2 regions of the Acidocella sp. MX-AZ03 genome follow, and region 2 is predicted to be linked to the other one. Evidence: predicted binding sites of a transcription regulator. Region 2 holds the regulator's gene; the other holds the start of a gene.
What was found. The regulator HrcA, encoded in region 2, represses chaperone genes, less so after heat shock. The targets are predictions, from matches to a motif close to GTTNGCACTCNCNNNNNGNGAGTGCNAAC.
Positions count from the first base shown of each region.

Region 1: the regulator HrcA is predicted to act here: its motif matches at 1,488-1,516, upstream of groES (co-chaperone GroES).

Region 1 covers NZ_CP110774.1:2,415,604-2,419,009, reverse strand. Annotated here, with positions in the region: gene groL (chaperonin GroEL) at 1-1,058, opposite strand, end outside; gene groES (co-chaperone GroES) at 1,123-1,416, opposite strand; gene GT370_RS13380 (usg protein) at 1,685-1,942, shown strand; gene GT370_RS13375 (lysozyme inhibitor LprI family protein) at 1,945-2,328, opposite strand; gene GT370_RS13370 (class I SAM-dependent methyltransferase) at 2,334-2,993, opposite strand; gene GT370_RS13365 (thioredoxin family protein) at 3,076-3,406, opposite strand, start outside.
Region 2 covers NZ_CP110774.1:1,337,614-1,341,019, forward strand. Annotated here, with positions in the region: gene ispD (2-C-methyl-D-erythritol 4-phosphate cytidylyltransferase) at 1-28, opposite strand, end outside; gene rph (ribonuclease PH) at 192-905, opposite strand; gene hrcA (heat-inducible transcriptional repressor HrcA) at 957-2,024, shown strand; gene GT370_RS07615 (trypsin-like peptidase domain-containing protein) at 2,104-3,249, opposite strand; gene GT370_RS07620 (hypothetical protein) at 3,243-3,406, opposite strand, start outside.

The sequences.
Region 1 (3,406 bases), 1.1 Mb from region 2:
ATCTGCGCGCGGATCTGGTTGACGCGGCCGGTGATGTCCTCCTTGGCGCCCACACCCTCGACGATCGTGGTGTTTTCCTTCTCGATGAGGACCTTCTTGGCGCGGCCCAGCATGTTCAGGGTCACGGTCTCGAGCTTGATGCCCAAATCCTCGGAGATCACCTGGCCACCGGTCAGGATGGCGATGTCTTCCAGCATGGCCTTGCGGCGGTCACCGAAGCCCGGCGCCTTCACGGCGGCGATCTTCAGGCCGCCACGCAGCTTGTTCACGACCAGGGTGGCCAGGGCTTCGCCCTCGACATCCTCGGCGATGATCAGCAGCGGCTTGCCGGTCTGCACCACGGCTTCCAGCAGCGGCAGCATCGGCTGCAGCTGGGAGAGCTTCTTCTCGAAGATCAGGATGTACGGGCTCTCGAGGTCCGCAACCATCTTCTCCGGGTTGGTGATGAAGTACGGGGAGACATAGCCGCGGTCGAACTGCATGCCCTCGACGACATCGAGCTCGGTCTGGATGCCCTTGGCTTCCTCAACCGTGATCACGCCCTCATTGCCGACCTTCTGCATCGCCTTGGAGATCATCTCGCCGATCTCGGTCTCGCCATTGGCGGAGATGGTGCCAACCTGCGCGGTCTCGGACGGGTTGGTGATCTTCTTGGTGCGGGCCTTCAGCTCTTCCACGACGGCGGTAACCGCCTTGTCGATGCCGCGGCGCAGATCCATCGGGTTCAGGCCAGCAGCCACGGCCTTGACACCCTCGCGCACGATGGCCTGAGCCAGCACGGTCGCGGTGGTGGTGCCGTCGCCGGCCAGGTCGTTGGTCTTGGAGGCGACTTCGCGGATCAGCTGCGCGCCCAGATTCTCGAACTTATCGGACAGCTCGATTTCCTTGGCGACGGACACGCCGTCCTTGGTAATGCGCGGGGCGCCGAAGGATTTCTCGATGACGACGTTACGGCCCTTCGGGCCCAGCGTCACCTTGACGGCGTTGGCGAGGGTATCGACGCCGCGCAGCATGCGGTCGCGCGCGTCGGAACCAAAACGGACATCTTTAGCAGCCATGTGTTTAGCTCCTTGAATTGAATTGAGCGTCTGATGACGGCGGCCTCAAGGCCACCATTCAAAATCAGGCCGCGACGATCCCGAGAATATCGGATTCTTTCATGATCAGCAGGTCTTCGCCGTTCAGCTTGACCTCGGTGCCGGACCATTTGCCGAACAGCACGCGGTCACCCGCCTTGACGTCCAGCGCGACCAGCACGCCGGCCTCGTTGCGCACACCGGAACCGGCAGCGACAACTTCACCTTCCTGCGGCTTTTCCTTGGCGGTGTCGGGGATGATGATGCCGCCCGCGGTCTTTTCCTCGGGGGTGATGCGACGAACGACGACGCGGTCGTGCAGGGGGCGGAAATTCGCCATATGATCGCTCCTAAACATTATGTCTTAAAAGCTTCCCAGCCTGTCCGGCCCAATCGTGCGGCACCGCGGCTGTTAGCACTCCATTGGAAGGAGTGCCAGAGATGTAGCCTGTGCCGGCAGTGTAAGTCAAGAACGGCAGCACTTCCCGGTTTTGAGTGCTAAGTTGCTGGTTTCGTTGAAGATTATAGTTGCGCAGCAGGGGGCTGTGTGTGGCAGTCTGGTGAAACCCGGGGATTGCCAACACTGACTTCAAGAGAGAGTGCCAAGCATGTCCCTTGCCTTGCAGATGCGCGACTACCGCCTGACCACCGCTGAGATCCTCTATCATCTGCCGGACCATCCGGGCCTGTTGCAGAGCTATATCTGGCAGGAGCTTGATCTCGCGCCGAAATTCCCCGCCTTGCATAAATTCCTGGATTTCTGGGCCGCCAACCTGGATGGCAAGCTGCATTCGGTTCGCGTCGGCCAGGCGGAGCTGATCAAGCCCGCCGGCTGGCGCAACGCCCAGCTGCTGACGCTGCATTAGCTTTATTGGCCGCCGCAGCTGACATCGCCCTCCTGGCAGTGCAGCTGCGCTTCCAGCCGCCTGGTCTGGGCCTGGGTCAACGCCGTTTCGCACTGATTGAGCACCAGCGGGTGGATGCTCCCGCCTTGCGTGCCCATCGTTTCGAAGCCGCATTGCGCGTCGCGGTAAGCAACCCAGTCGCGCTCGGCCTCGCGCAGGCCGGTCTGGCCGGCCGGGGAGAGTTTCGCCATCAGCGTGCGGTAGCTGGCATTCAGCGCCGCATCCGCGGTCTGGAACGCCTGATAGGAGCAGATATTCAGATCCGTCTGTGTCTGCGTGTCGGCGCAGTTCTGCGCCAAAGCCGGGCCGGTCAGCAGCAGGCCAGCCACCAGGATGATGCCGCGCATGGCGGTTAGCGCACCAGCTCCACCAGCCGGAACAGCCCGATCGGCCGCATATCCGTGATCCGCGCCTGGGCGAGGTCGGCGGCCTTGAACATATGGTCCAGCCGGAAATCCGGGTGCCAGCCCAGCGGCTTCGAGGCCGGGGCCATGGCGCGCTCGATCCACCAGATCGGCCCCGACTCGCGGGCGAAATGGTTGACGAACAAAATCCGCCCGCCCGGCTTCACCACCCGGCGCAGCTCCGCCACCAAAGCCCGCGGGTCCGGCACCACGGAGGCGACGAACATCGCCACCGCGACATCGAAGCTGCCATCCTCGAAGCTGGTCGCCTGCGCGTCCATCTCTTCCAGCGCCTCGACATGGCGCAGCCCCATCTCGGCCACGCGGTCGCGGGCGATGTTCAGCATGTCGTCCGACAAATCAATGCCGGTGATGCGCTTGGCCGGGCTGTAGAGCGGCAGCGCCAGCCCGGTGCCCACCCCCACCTCCAGCACCTTGGCGCCGGGGGCCGCGTTCACCGCTGCCACCGCCGCGCGGCGCGCGTGGCCCGAGACCAGCCCGAACCAGCTGTCATAGGATTTCGCGTAGCGTGAATAGGTGGCTTTGATGCTGTCAGCATCCAGTTTCGCGCGTGGGCCGGACAGCGCCGCGCCGGAGACATCCTGCATCCTCAAGTCCTTGACGCCTGTCATTTTATCGTAACCGAATTTTGCGCGGATTGGGCTCAGGCGCAATGGCCGTAAAGGTTTTTTAACCTTGCAGCGCCGCTTTCACGATGCCGGGGGTGAGGATTTGCGGCAAAATCGCCGCCGCGCCGCCCGGCGGATAATAGAGATAGAGCGGCACGCCGGCGCGGTGGCTGGCCGTCAGCAAGGCGGTGATGGCCGGGTCGCGGTTGGTCCAGTCCCCCACCAGCAGCGCGACATGCTTGTCCTTGAACAGATCCCGCACTGGCGCGGCTTCCAGCGTGGTGCGCTCATTCACCTGGCAGGTGATGCACCAGGCGGCGGTGAGGTCGATGAAGACCGGCCGGTGCTGCGCCCGCAGCTGCGCCAGCAGCGCGGCGCTGTAAGGCTGCGCG
Region 2 (3,406 bases):
CCGCCGCCACAATCAGCCCGATATTCATAGCCCCTGCCCTTCTCACCCAAATTTGCAAAAGTTTTTGGGGGTGTGGGACTTTTTTCAAAAAGTCCCCACAAACGTTCGGGGTGTTGACGACGGCGTTGTCACCGCCCCAGACGTTTTCGCCGCTTTTTTGAAAAAAAGCGGCACCAAAAAACTTTTATACCTTAACCCAACGCCGCTTTCTGGGCCTTGAACAACTCCGCCGTCCCCTGCCGGGCCAGGCCCAGCAGCTTGTTGAAGGCCGCTTCGTCAAAGCTGGATTTCTCCGCCGTCGCCTGGATTTCCACAATCCCGCCCGCGGCCGTCAGGATGAAATTCGCATCCGCATCCGCCGCCGAATCCTCGGCATAATCCAGATCCAGGACCGGATGGCCCTGATAAATCCCGCAGGACACCGCCGCCACCTGCCCCAGCATCGGCATGGATTTGATCACGTTCTTCGCCTTCAACTGCCGGAAAGCCAGCACCATCGCCACATAGGCGCCGCTGATCGCCGCACAGCGCGTGCCGCCATCGGCATTCAGCACGTCGCAATCCAGCGTCACGGTGATCTCGCCCATCGCCTTGCGGTCGATCACGGCGCGCAAGCTGCGCCCGATCAGCCGCTGGATCTCCTGGGTGCGGCCGGATTGCTTGCCCCGCGCCGCCTCGCGCTCGCCGCGCGTATGGGTGGCGCGCGGCAGCATGCCGTATTCGGCCGTCACCCAGCCCTCGCCCTGGCCGCGCATGAACGGCGGCACCCGGCCCTCGACGCTGGCGGTGCACAGCACCTCGGTGCGCCCCATGCGGATCAGCGCCGAGCCCTCGGCATGATGGGAAAACCCGGTCTCGATGGAGACCTGGCGCAGGGCGTTGAATTCTCTGCCGGAGGGCCGCATGATCTGACTCCTTACATCTGCTGCGCCGTGCTATTATCCGAGCCTAGCCCGATGGACCATAGACAGAAATCCCCTCCGCCCCGGCTCCCGCCCGGGCTCGACATCCGCTCCGCCGCCGTGCTGCGCGAAATCGTCGAACAATATGTCGAAACCGGCGAGCCGGTGGGCAGCCGCACCCTTTCGCGCCTGCTTCCGCACAAGCTTTCGCCCGCCACCATCCGCAACGTGATGGCGGACCTCACCGATGCCGGACTGCTCTTCTCCCCCCACACCTCCGCCGGCCGGCTGCCGACGGATCGCGGCCTGCGGCTGTTCGTGGACGGGCTGCTGCAATTCGGCGAGCTTTCGGAGGAGGAGCGGACCAATATCAACCTCGCCCTCGCCGGCTCCGGCCGCTCGATGCAGGATACGCTGGCCCAGGCCTCCACCTTGCTCTCCGGCCTGTCCGCCGCCGCCGGGCTGGTGCTGGCCCCGAAGGGCGAAGGGCCGGTGAAACATATCGAATTCGTGCCGCTCTCGCCGGGGCGCGCGCTGGTGGTGCTGGTCTCCGCCGATGGCCAGGTGGAAAACCGCATCATCGAAACCCCGCCCGGCCTGCCGCCCTCGGCCCTGCAGCAGGCCAGCAATTTCCTCAACGCCCAGCTCGCCGGCCTCACCCTCACCGAGCTGCGCGGCCGGGTACGCGCCGAGCTGACCGCCGACCGCAGTGCGCTGGACGAGCTGACCAGCGCCGTCATCGAAGCCGGGCTCGCCACCTGGGGCCAGGAAGGGCGCTCCGGCTCGCTGATTCTGCGCGGCCAGGGGCGGCTTTTGGAGGATATCGACCAGCTCGAAAAACTATCCGCCATCCAGGCTCTGTTCGAGCGGCTGGAAACCGAGGAGACGCTGCTGAAGCTGCTGGATCTGGCCGAGGAATCGGACGGGGTGCGGATTTTCATCGGCGCCGAATCGGGGCTGTTTGGCTCCGCCGGCGTCTCGATGATCGTCGCCCCGGCGCGCAACGCGCAGGACCGGATCGTGGGCGCGATCGGGGTGATCGGGCCGACGCGGATCAATTACGGGAAGATCATTCCGGTGGTTGACTATACCGCGCGGGTGATCGGGCGGTTGCTGGGGTAATAAAAAAGGCCGGTGCCCTGGCACCGGCCCGTGCGGGGAACTTTTTGGAAAAAGTTCCCCGCACCCTCAAAAACTTTTGTCAGTTTCCGTTTTTGCCGTCGCCCAGGGCGATGCCGACGAACAGAGCCTGGCCCTGGCGGACGATGCGCAGCGCCACCGCATCCGCCCCGCCCTTGCGCGCGGCCTTGATCGCGTTCACCGCCTCATCCGGGCTGTTCACATCCGTGGCGCCGACGCCGACCAGCAGATCGCCCTGCTGCAGCCCGGCCTGATCCGCCGGCGAGTTCGGCTTCACATTCACGATCACCGCGCCCGAGGCATCATCCGGCAGGTTGAGCTGGTTGCGCAGATCCGGCGTCAGCGGCGCCAAGGTCACGCCCAGCGCCGCCGGCGAGGCATTCTGCTGGCTTCCGCCATTGCCGCCATTGCCGTGCTCGAAGCTGGCATCCGGGTTGCTCGGCATCTCTTCCACCGCAACGCTGACATCCTGCGACTTGCCACCATGCAGATAGGTGATGTCGGCCTTGCCGCTCGGGTCGATATTGGCGATGTCCTCGGCCAGATCGCCCGGATTGGTCACGGCCTGGCCGTTCACGGCGGTGATCACGTCGCCCGCCTTCAGCCCCGCCTTGGCGGCCGGGCTGTTCGGCGCCACGGCGGCGATCAGCGCGCCATCCTTGTTCGGGTTGCTCATCGGCAGCTTCAGCGCCTGCGCCATCTGCGGCGAGATCATCTGCGCGGAAACGCCGAGGAAGCCGCGCGTCACCTTGCCATGCGCCACCAGCTGGGTGACCACGCGCTTGATCATATCGGAGGGGATGGAGAAGCCGATGCCGACCGAGCCGCCGGAGGGCGACAGGATGGCGGTATTGATGCCGATCACCTGGCCCTTCTGGTTGAAGAGCGGCCCACCGGAATTGCCTTCATTGATCGGCGCATCGGTCTGGATGAAACGGTCATACGGGCCATCGCCGATATCGCGGCCCAGGGCGGAGACCACACCGGTCGTCACCGTATTGCCCAGCCCGAACGGGTTGCCCATCGCGATCACCCACTGGCCGGGCTCGACATCCTTGGAATCGCCCAGCTCGACATAGGGCAGCGGCTTCTTCGCGTCGATCTTCAACACCGCCAGATCGGTCTTGGGATCGGTGCCGAGGATCTTCGCCGGGTAGGTATCGCCATTGGAGAGCGTTACCGTCACGGTCTTCGCGCCCTTCACCACATGGTTATTGGTGACGATGGTGCCGTTGGCATCGATGATGAAGCCCGAGCCCTTGGCCTCAACCGCCTGCGGCTGCTGCTGCGGGCCACTGAAGCCAAAAGGAAAGCCGGGGGAAAGCCAGGGATCTGCGGGAAGCCCGGCGGCAAGCCGTTCTGCG